DNA from 3 places in the Paenibacillus sp. J22P165 genome. Region 3 is predicted to be linked to each of the others. Evidence: riboswitches for the same ligand, from Rfam matches in the RefSeq annotation. Region 3 holds a riboswitch; each other region holds the start of a gene.
What was found. A riboswitch is a leader RNA that binds a small molecule or an ion and turns the genes downstream of it on or off. The one in region 3 is predicted to bind cyclic di-AMP.
Positions count from the first base shown of each region.

Region 1: it holds a riboswitch for cyclic di-AMP, as region 3 does, so the genes downstream of both, AC58QM_RS31220 (APC family permease) here and AC58QM_RS32740 (CAP domain-containing protein) in region 3, are expected to answer to the same signal.
Region 2: it holds a riboswitch for cyclic di-AMP, as region 3 does, so the genes downstream of both, AC58QM_RS17335 (hypothetical protein) here and AC58QM_RS32740 (CAP domain-containing protein) in region 3, are expected to answer to the same signal.

Region 1 covers NZ_JCAUAP010000017.1:77,107-80,847, reverse strand. The annotation lists gene AC58QM_RS31230 (MFS transporter) at 69-1,511, opposite strand; gene AC58QM_RS31225 (GNAT family N-acetyltransferase) at 1,665-2,114, shown strand; cyclic di-AMP (ydaO/yuaA leader) riboswitch at 2,382-2,533, shown strand; gene AC58QM_RS31220 (APC family permease) at 2,634-3,741, shown strand, end outside.
Region 2 covers NZ_JCAUAP010000006.1:548,724-552,464, reverse strand. The annotation lists gene AC58QM_RS17340 (nuclear transport factor 2 family protein) at 308-679, opposite strand; gene AC58QM_RS17335 (hypothetical protein) at 760-1,230, opposite strand; cyclic di-AMP (ydaO/yuaA leader) riboswitch at 1,345-1,514, opposite strand; gene AC58QM_RS17330 (hypothetical protein) at 1,902-2,384, shown strand; gene corA (magnesium/cobalt transporter CorA) at 2,502-3,452, shown strand; gene AC58QM_RS17320 (APC family permease) at 3,495-3,741, opposite strand, start outside.
Region 3 covers NZ_JCAUAP010000020.1:76,582-80,322, forward strand. The annotation lists gene AC58QM_RS32725 (glycerophosphodiester phosphodiesterase family protein) at 1-420, shown strand, start outside; gene AC58QM_RS32730 (DUF84 family protein) at 505-1,035, opposite strand; gene AC58QM_RS32735 (SDR family oxidoreductase) at 1,216-2,127, shown strand; cyclic di-AMP (ydaO/yuaA leader) riboswitch at 2,241-2,373, shown strand; gene AC58QM_RS32740 (CAP domain-containing protein) at 2,380-3,030, shown strand; gene AC58QM_RS32745 (SRPBCC family protein) at 3,169-3,624, shown strand; gene AC58QM_RS32750 (GNAT family N-acetyltransferase) at 3,697-3,741, shown strand, end outside.

The DNA.
Region 1 (3,741 bases), on a different contig from region 3:
TATGTCCAAGCCCAGATTTAAGATGATATCATCACCTTAATCTGGGCTTGAGCGCCATCTGGCTGTATTTATTCGGCTGCAGGCTTAGGCATCGCCGCTCTTCCAACGGACTCCGTTGCGGCGAGCTCTGTCCGCTGTTTTTTTGCATAATTTTTGTATACGATAGAGCTTCCTATGGTGAGGATCGCGATAACCGCCATGCCCCAGATAAGGTTATCAAAAGCACGTTCGAGCGGCAGCGATTTCTGCCAGACCAGCGCGCTCCCCGAGAGCGCAACAGCGAATGCTCCGCTGAAAAATTGCAGCAATTGGAACAAGCCCATACCGGAGCCGATGCGTTCCTTCGGCAATTGCCGGGAGAGCTCATTGGATACAGCGCTGGAAAGTGTCGTGAAGCTGATGCTCACTAGGATGTAGAGTGCAGCAATCCAATATGAGGAGTAGCTGGCAGTCAGAGCAAGCAGTACAGTTGAAACTAACATCAACCATGGCACATAACGAAGTAGTGCTGTGTTCCCATAACGGTCAATGATACGTCCAACACGATTCGACACCAGCATTGCTAGGAGTGCTCCTGGGAAAAGCAGCAGTCCTGAGGTAAGCGGAGCTAAGCCGAATACACGAGCAAGCATCTGCGGCGCAAGGAACAGGAAGCCGAAGCTAATCATGTAGGAAGAAACGCCGATTGCGCTGAGCGCCATATAAGGTCTGTCACTGAATAACGCAGGCAGCACGAAAGGCTGCGACGCCATGCGAATGCGCAGAGCGAAGAGGGCAATCGCGAGTATACCTACTAAGAGGGCAATGATGCTCTTGGACGTTAGGAAGAGCAGCAGCCCAGTCGTTCCAACGCCTAGGAGCAGAGCACCGATGAAATCGAACGTGCCGCTTTCTGCTTTTTCTTTTGGAAGCAGGATTAAAAATATAGGGATAAGCAGAAGCGTAATCCCAGTAATAACGAACAGGAAGTGCCAGCCCAAATACTGAACGATAGAACCGCCTGCGACGGGACCGAGTCCTAAGCCGAGTGAAGCCGCGGATAAGATGAGCGACATAGCTCTGCCTCTGCGAGACAATGGGATGTAACGTGTGACGAGAACGATACCCAGCGATGGGATCGCTCCTGCGCCAGATGCTTGAATCAGCCTTGTAAGCAGCAACAATCCGAAGCTGTTCGTGAACAGCCCTAAGACGGAAGCACCGCCTAGTGAAAGCAGGGCAATGACGTAGAGTTTTCGAATAGGCACGAAGTCGGACAAGCGGCTGTAGGTAATAGAGGCAATGGCGAAAATGATGGAATATCCCGTAACAATCCACGATGCTGTCGAGGGGCTGAGCTCGAATTGAACAGAGATTTTGGGAAGTGCCAGATTGAACATCATCGTGTTCATAATCACCAGTACAATGGTAAAACAGAGCAACCACGATACCGGTGTTTCACGTAAGCGACCTGGCATCTCAGGAGGCGCTGACGCTATTTCTTGATGTGAGGTAGTCGTGTAATTTGACATGGTACACCATCCGATCTAAACTATAATATTAATTGTTACAGTTTATCATGAGGGTTAGGGTGTGTCAATGAATTTAAGTATATGACCATTGGAATATTGTATATTAATTCATTAAATTGTATTATTATTCGAAAAAGATAAATGAGGAATACGATGGGACACCACATAATTAGAAAAGCGGAAATGGAAGATTTAGAGACACTCACAGAGTTGATGTATGCCTATATCGTAGGGTTTTATAAGAAGCCAAGGCCGGAAACCACCGCTATTCATCGTTTGATTAGCAGCCTGCTTCTAGAGCAAGGCGGTACACAGTTTGTTGTCGTTAAGGAGGGGGAACTCATCGGCTTTGCAACGTTGTATTTTGCCTGGAGTACGATAAAAGCAAGTCCTATTACGATCATGAATGACCTCTTCCTTCTCGAGCCATTTCGTGGGGCGGCGGAAGAAGAAGATTTGTTCAGGAAATGCCAAAGTTATTCCAAGGAAAACGGTTATGCCTATATGTCATGGGTCACCGGACCAGATAATCAACGTGCACAACAGTTTTTTGACAAAATGGGCGCAACACGCCTGGATTGGGTAAATTACACGATTATATAAGGGAAGCCGTGAGCCAATAGCTGGATTTTCCCCGAAATTCCTCCTTTTGAAGGGACGATTGCATGAATCGAACAACCTCTGAAGGATGCAACCCACTTCTTTTCATCAAATACCCTGATTACGTACGAAAATGGAAGATAATCAAAGAATCAAGTAATTGTAAGCGAATTATTGCGTGATACAAGAGGTGGGAGGGGGCTTTTTACGTTTTTTCCATCCTTTACTATGTGAGTAGAAGAGAGTAGTATTCAACACGTACCAGAACAGTTGAATATTTCGCTTAATTTTCTGTTAAGAAAAGCGGGGGAACCAAAAGTATCATGGGGTGAGTAGGGGTACGGATACCAAGTACCTTTTAGGGCAGATTTCTCGCGGCCCGAACCCGGCAGCTAACCTCGTAAGCGATCGTGAGAAAGGAGAACATGTGTTTAAAACACAAGGTCATTCCTTGTGTTTTTTTGCGTCCATTTTTCAAGTGTGGTGCGTGATATTCGTTTTAATTGGAGGAACAAGTGAGAAATGACAAGTGATTCATTGAAAAAAATTGTGTTTGGTAAGCCGCTAAAGTCGAGTGAGATTGAGTCGGAGAAAATGCCTGTCTGGAAAGGACTTCCCATCCTGTCTTCCGATGCCTTATCTTCCGTATCGTATGGGACAGAGCAGATTCTGTTAGAGCTTGCAACAGTTGGTGTAGCTGCATTTGCCTTCTCCTTGCCGATTGCGATTTCCATTATTGCTTTAATACTTCTGCTAGTGTTGAGCTACAGACAGGTGATTGAAGCCTACCCTATGGGTGGCGGCGCCTATATGGTTACGAAAGAGAATTTAGGGATGGTATGGGGACGACTTACAGGAGTCTCCTTACTGATTGACTATACCCTTACCGTTGCCGTGTCGATCTCGGCTGGCGTCCAGGCGATTACGTCTGCATTTCCATCTGCCGTACCGTACATTGTTCCACTTACCATCCTGCTGGTTTGGATTATGGTCTGGCTGAATTTGCGAGGTACTTCTGAGTCAGGCACGGTATTCGCCATACCTACTTATTTTTTCATCCTTTGTATTCTGTTGTTAGTTGGAAAAGGCATTTTCGATTTGCTCACGGGTTCACTGAATACACACGCTATCGAATTCGCACCCAGCGCAGCAACGAGCTCATTGACCTTATTCGTTATTCTTAAAGCGTTCTCTTCTGGTTGCTCAGCAGTAACAGGGATCGAAGCGATTTCGGATGCGGTACCCCATTTCAGAACACCTTCCGTGAAAAATGCTAAGCGTACGCTTATCTCCTTAGGCGGCTTGTTGGCCATCGTCTTCGGTGGTGTAACGCTGATTGCTTTAGGGTATGGAATTGCGCCTGACCCTAATGGTCATACATCGGTCTTATCGATGGTGACGGAGCAAGCTTTTGGCCGTGGCACGATGTATTATGCGACTCAAATCGCAACGATGCTCATTCTGGTGCTTGCAGCGAATACGAGTTTTAATGGTTTCCCGATCTTGGCGTCGATCATGGCTCAGGACAAAAACTTCCCGCGCATGTTCTCCTTCCGTGGAGATCGTCTTTCCTATCATTATGGCATCATCACGTTAGGCGTATTGGCAAGTCTGCTTCTGATTGGTTTCA
Region 2 (3,741 bases), on a different contig from region 3:
AAGAAGCCCAGCAGAAGCTGTACAGGTATCTTGAGTTCTTTTACAACCGGACAAGGTCGAATAGCACCATTGGCTACATATCTCCCGCTCAATTTGAGCAACTATATTACCAACGGGTCGCATAACTTAGTGACGTCCACTTTCTTGACAGAAGAGCATTTTTCCATCTAATCATCCCAACACGTCAGATTCGAGCAAATTAGCTGTAGTTTATACATCTATTCAGAACGCTCCATTCCGCCAAACACACAATCTACGGTGGATTCCGATCCTCAGGGTTGTCTTTTGGGACAACCTCTATTCCCCATCAGAACATGCCATTCTCATTAGGGGAATTCACAAGTATGGGCTGTCCCACATCCCAGAATTCAACGATAAGATCTTGATTAAAGCGGAAAATATGAACCACTGCTCCCCCAATGTCCTCTTGGTTTTGTTGAACATGGGAGTGTACCACGACAATATTACCCTCTTCGATGGCACGTTTGACCCCCAGGGTTTTGTGAGGATTCTTCGCGGCGTTCTCTTCCATTGCGATCATAAGAGAATCTGCGTCCCCACGGAAATAGGGATTATGATGGAGGAATCCCGGACCGATGTACCTCCGGAATGCTTCACGTACTTCTCCCGACGCCACCAGTTGCAAAAACGATATAGCCTTCTCCTTGTTAGAGGTCATCCTTCCCTATCTCCCTTTCTTTTATCGTTCCCTGATTTCTCTAAAAACTCTATCATATGGAGGTGTGAACATTCAAATCCCTAGAAAGAGATATACGCCCCAGAATGCTCAAATAAATAATTGCGATCACTTAGAAAACTCAAATCTTCTTTCTCTTTCTGATATGCACGAGATGCATGTTCAAGCTTTTTGGACAGATCACTTAGTGCTGATTTGATTAAATGTGTGCGTACTTCTCCCCATGCCTCTTGTCTCTGATGAGCGTACTGTATGCCATCTGTAAGGTTCAGTCCTTTGAGTTTCTGAAAAACAGTTGCCCATTGCACAAAATCTCCCTTTAGATTGCCGCATGGAATTACGAATTGCCCTAAACCACATGTTCCAAGATTCGTTGAAATCGTCAGTAAACCGCAATGACAGTCATCACCATGTTCGGGTTGCAGCTTATCGGATAATTCACAATCGAATTGAAAACATTCAATACGGGTAATTCTACATTCTTGCGTACATTCATCGGATTCTCTTACTAGAGTCAGGGGTTCGGGATACATAATAGATTCACTCTCCTCAAATTGTGAACAACAAAAAGAAGCCAAAGAGCAGAGAAACTCTACTCTCGGGCTTCGAAGTCGCATAAGTGCGCTAATGAAGACTCGAAAAGAAGGTAGTTCTCTCCCAATTCGCTTACGAGGTTAGCTGTCGGATTCGGGCTTGGAAGTGCCCTACTTTGGCAAGCTATGCCTGCTTTAGATTCACCCCGAGAAACCGATTCTATATCGGATCAGCTTCGGTTGGTTCCCCCGTTTTCCTTGCGGAAACTCAGCGTTTTGCTTCAAATCTGTTGTTGTTGAATCGAATGTTACGCCGATTGCTCATAAATGTAAAATGCGTTGGAGACACCTATTTCGCAATCTGAGGCATCCAGCGCTTATGGAAGCGCGTCCAATTAGAAATCATTTGCATTATCGATAGAAATGCTTCAGTTTTCTTTCGTTTTTGCCTTCTTTCTCAATAATTAGGCTATAGGCTAACGACCTTGATAAAGTCGAGAAGTTTGTTTTTATTCAATTTTTATACGTTTACTATCCATTCTTTACCCCATTTTTACACGGTTCAACGTTACAATTATGACATATTCGCTTACAACCGACTTTGAGATTAAGTCAAAAGGAGAAATGTCATGACTTCCTCCCCCCATTATTATTTAGGGATAGCACCTCATTTGTTAAATCCAATTGATTTGCATTACGAATGGTTTGGTGTCTTATGGCTTGAAGAAGAAAATCATTTTCCCATAATTGTTGGTTACTGGTTTTCTAAAGAAAGGTCCGAAATTACACAAGATGCCACCCTGTCAGGATTCTCAACATGGACCGAAATATCGGATCATCAAATGATTATGAGAATGTATCAATCTATTAGAAACAAGCAGAAAAAACAAGATTGGGAGCATCGCACTCGCTTATCCCTTCGCACTATTTTCAATTCACCTTGGAATGAGGTTTCCCCAGGGTTATATATCATTAAATCGCGTGACACCTACCCCCTTCATGTTTCAGCCATTCTGAAGAAGAAATTCTTTGTTTGGTTAGAACATGCAGCCGTTTGTGAAACCAAGGAAGAGCTTCAAGTGTTTATGCAGCGCGTGCGTGAAGAGCATCAGATGGAAATCTCAATGAAAAAAGGTAGCCCTACTGTGAAGTAAGGGCTATCTGTTTTGCGTTTTAAATTTATGAATGGCATGTACGGTTGTTATAATAAGATTCCTATGTTGGAATAACAAGAAGATCATCATTTACTTAACTAAGGGGCCCAATTCAGAATGATTCGTACAATTGCTATCACAAAAGATTTAGAAGTTATACAGGATGTTCAACTAACTCAGCTTTCAAGTTCAAACTATAACTGGTATTGGGTTGATTTTAACCAACCTAGTGAAGAAGAGTCCAAGTTATTAGAAGAACATTTTAACTTTCATCCACTTGCAATTGAGGATTGTTTTCATTATTTACAACGGCCAAAATTAGATCACTATGAAGATGTACACTTTTTCGTCATGCATGCCATCAATCAAACAACACTAGCCGCTGAAGAAGTGGACCTATTTTTAGGAGCAAATTTTATCGTTACCTTTCATACCAATTCTTCAAGGGAGATCGAAGATGCCTGGTGTCGAATAGCCCAGCAGAAAAATGGCGTTGATAAAGGTCCTCTGTATGCTTCCTATGTAGTTATGGACGAGTTAGTAGATCAGTATTTTCCAAGTATCTATCAAATTGAAGATCAATTAAACGAAATCGAAAATAACGTTGGTTCGGAAACTACCCAAGCACTTATGGAAGATATATTTGAAATTCGATCCAGACTATTAAAACTTCGAAGAACAATAGTGCCTATGAGAGATCTTCTGTATCGAATTCTGAATTCAGAACGAATCAAGGGTTTTCATGAACTTTTACACTACTATACCGACGTTTACGATCATTTGTTGAAGCTCTCAGAAATGATCGATTCTAACAGAGATATGACAGCTGATTTACGAGACAGCTATATCTCTCTTAATTCCAATAGAATGAGTACCATTATGAAAACTTTAACTGTCATAACGACGATCTTCATGCCTTTAACATTCATAGCAGGAGTTTATGGAATGAACTTTACTAACATGCCCGAATTAACTTGGCAATGGGGTTATTTTATCGCTTTAACAGTCATGTTCGGAATCGGTTTTGGCATGTTTATGGCTTTTAGAAAAAAGGGATGGTTTAAATGAAAAAAGCCGAATTTCCTCATTTAGGAATTTCGGCTTTGCTTGCTATTTCGTTAAGTGATACGGCACCGTAGTTACGATTACATTTCTCCGATACAGTAGATGCGCACGAATGAGTAAACTCGATTGGTTATGCAGAATATTGTGCCAGCCTTTTTTAGGAATGAACTGCGGGATAATCACGGTAACCTGATAATTCGATTCACCGGCTTTACGCTGAACTGTATCAATGAATTTGGTCAGTGGATTAATAATACTTCGGTAAGGGGAGTGCAGCGTCACAAGCCTCACA
Region 3 (3,741 bases):
TCAAAGCTTACACCAGACCGGAGAGCACAATTGACGATTTATGGTGGGAATTTGCCAATAGCTATCGTGAAGGAAAAACTGCCAGACATGCGTGTTATCTCTGTTGATACGATGAAAAGCTGTTTACTCCCTTATCTTGCCTATGGCTGGACAGGCATTACGCCTGCGGCTTGCGAACATATACAGATCCATATTCCTGAGAAGCTGGCTCCGCTATTATGGGGATGGCCAGACAAATTTCTAAATCGTATGGATAAAGTGGATACGCGCATTCTCGTTGTTGGAGGCAATGGGACGGAGTTTTCAACAGGATTTGATACGCCAGCTGATTTGGAGCGGCTTCCAGCTTCGTATACAGGGGGGATTTGGACGAATCGGATCGATCGAATTGCGCCGTTGTATAAGGAGAAAAAGCTGTAAAAGTGTTTACAAGGGTACCTCGAGTAGATAATTCTACTTCTGAGGTGCCCTTGTTGATTAAAAGAAGGCTTTTTCAGCCTATTTTTACTTGTAAAATGGGGATTGAAACGGCGTCAGCGCTGCAATGACGGCATCGCGGAAAACGTCACTCCGCGTAATACGCCCTTCGGTAAATAAACCATAAGCACCATCTTTGTGATTACTTCCGACGGTGCTGCTCAATTCATCGATAATGTGGCGCAGCTCACTCCCGCCTTCTTGTAATTTCTCCCCAATGGGATTGGGAATGGGGAAGTATAAACCTTTGCCGACGAAAAGTTGCTTACCATCCCAAGCGGCACAAACAGAGAAGAGATACCACTGTTTCGTATGCGTCTCATCATAGGTAAGTCCACCTTCTAGACCAAGACCTATGTTTGCTTGTGGTTCAGCTGCAAGCACATTTTTCGCACGATTAATGGCACCGATAATGGTTTCGTTTTCGGAAAGAGGCTGGTCGGCTACCCCGGAAGGGACCGCATGGCAGATAGGTTCTACCCCAGAAGCTAGCACAACGGCAGCTCTTTTCGCTTGGTTTTGTGTGCCCAAAGCAATAATTAATTGTTTAGCTAACATTGCAAACCACTCCTAGTCATCCAATTGCGAATGAAGTTTATCATTTGTGGATTAGTATATCATGTTTTGATTAACAGGTTGAGTTGGGAGTGGGTTGGCGATGGAGAAAGTATGGTATAACAGTATGAGGACAAATTGGAACTAATCGTGACTAAAATAAATGAGAGGAGTATTTGAATCATGAAAAATTTACAGGGGAAAGTTGCCTTAGTGGCAGGAGCCACACGCGGAGCAGGAAGAGGAATAGCAATTGAATTAGGAGCTGCAGGAGCGACTGTCTATGTGACGGGCCGCACGACACGCGCACAACGGTCTGAATACAATCGACCTGAAACCATTGAAGAAACAGCTGAATTAGTTAATGATGCAGGTGGTGTAGGGATAGCAGTTCAAGTGGATCATCTAGATCGGGATCAAGTTCAGGCGCTTATTGCCCGCATCGAGAGCGAACAGGGGCGATTAGACATACTGGTCAACGATGTGTGGGGGTCTGAATACTTGACGGAGTGGAATGTACCTGTGTGGGAGCATTCATTGGATAAAGGATTTCGTATGCTTCGGCTAGCGATTGATACGCACATCATTACGAGCCATTTTGCACTTGCCTTGCTAGTTCGCAACAAGAATGGACTTGTAATTGAAATAACGGACGGTACAGCAGAGTATAACGATACCAACTATCGTTTATCGCTTTTCTATGATCTAGCCAAATCCTCTGTCATTCGCATGGCGAAGGCATTGTCTCATGAGCTCTCACCCCATGGATGCACGGCTATTGCGGTGACCCCAGGTTGGATGCGTTCGGAAATTATGTTGGAGCACTTCGAGGTTAGGGAAGAAAATTGGCGTGACGCGACAGAAAAGGAACCACATTTCATCATCTCGGAATCGCCGCGCTTTGTAGGACGTGCGATTGCCGCACTAGCTGGAGATCCAGAAGTTGCTCGATGGAATGGTCACTCGATGTCAAGCGGCAGTATTTCACAAGTGTATGGATTTAAAGATGTGGACGGCTCACAGCCAGATTGCTGGCGCTACCTTGTTGAGGTGCAGGAAGCAGGTAAGCCTGCTAATGCTGAGGGGTATCGCTAAAAGTTTGTACCGTTTTGCACGAATTTTATACATAAATCTCCCAATTGGAAAATTTTGAGTCATGTGAACTCTATTTTCACGTGATACAATCGTTAAGATCCATTTTGGATCCAAAACTTAGAAGGCCGAAGCTTTTTTGAAGCACGGGGGATCCAATCTTTGGGGTGAAGCCGCGATCCGCGGCCGGGTGATTACTCTTTGATCCGAATCCGACAGCTAACCTCGCAGGCCGCAAAAAGGAGAGGTTTATGTATGAAAAGGTACAAAAAGTTTGTAGTGACAGGTGCACTAGGTTTGAGCGTCCTAATGGGTGCGAACGCAGCTTGGGCAGCAACAGGCACGCATACGGTGTCCGGTAATGATACCATGTGGTTAATCTCGAAGAAGTATGGTGTTAGCCTGACTGAATTAATTAAAGCCAACCCTCAGGTTGCTAACCCGAACATCATTTGGTCAGGAATGAAACTCACGATTCCTGGAAGTACAAGCTCGAACGTTGTTGCCAAACCAGCAGTTCCGACTGCGCCAACGCAATCATCTTTTGCTAGTCAAGTGGTTAACTTAGTGAATCAAGAACGTACGAAAGCTGGTCTGAAGCCATTAGCCAGTAACACCGCACTTACCGCGATGGCGCTGGATAAAGCGAAGGACATGTACAACAAAGGCTACTTTGATCATACTTCGCCGACCTATGGTTCACCGTTTGACATGATGAGTGCCTATGGAATTAGCTATTCCTATGCAGGTGAAAACATTGCAAAAGGTCAGCAAACACCTCAAGCCGTTATGACAGCATGGATGAACAGCGCGGGTCACCGTCAAAATATATTAAGCCCCAACTTCACGCAAATTGGCGTTGCCTATTATAATGGTGAGTGGGTACAGGAATTCATAAGTAACTAATGAGTGAGGCAGCCTTCCTTTGGGGGGCTGTTTTTTCGTGTGAAGTTTTGCTTGGAAAAGGAGATAAGTGATGCGTGTCGAATTGGGAAGCGACTGGAACCGAGCAAGGAAATTCGAAGGAAACATGAGGAGAACATCATGATAAAAATATATACAGAAATCGAGATAGAAGCACCGATTGACGTTTGTTTTGATATGGCAAGCAATATTGATATCCATACTCAAACTGTTTGGCCTCACACAAAGGAGAGAGCGATCGCCGGAACTACTACGGGTCTGATAAGCGGAGGGGAAACGGTCACTTTTGAAGCGCGGCATTTCTTCATACGGCAAAAACATACGTCGCTCATCTCGCATTACGTTCGTCCTTATCACTTTGTTGATGAAATGCTGCAAGGTACTTTTAAAAGCATGCGGCATGAACATGAGTTTATTGATTTAGGAAATAGAACCTTAATGAAAGATACATTATGTTTCGAGGCTCCGCTAGGCTGGATAGGCTGGGTCGTTGAACGGGTAGTTTTGAGAAATTATATGAGGCGTTTCTTGATGTATCGGAATGAACAACTAAAGATATTGATTGAAAAAAGGTAATGAAAAGGGGCGAGAAGTGAGATGGCAAATGGGATTGCACGTGAACAACATCGAAATTAGGGATTTGCAAGAATGGCTATGGATAAGGCAATTGAAATTGCTACGGGTTATAACTGT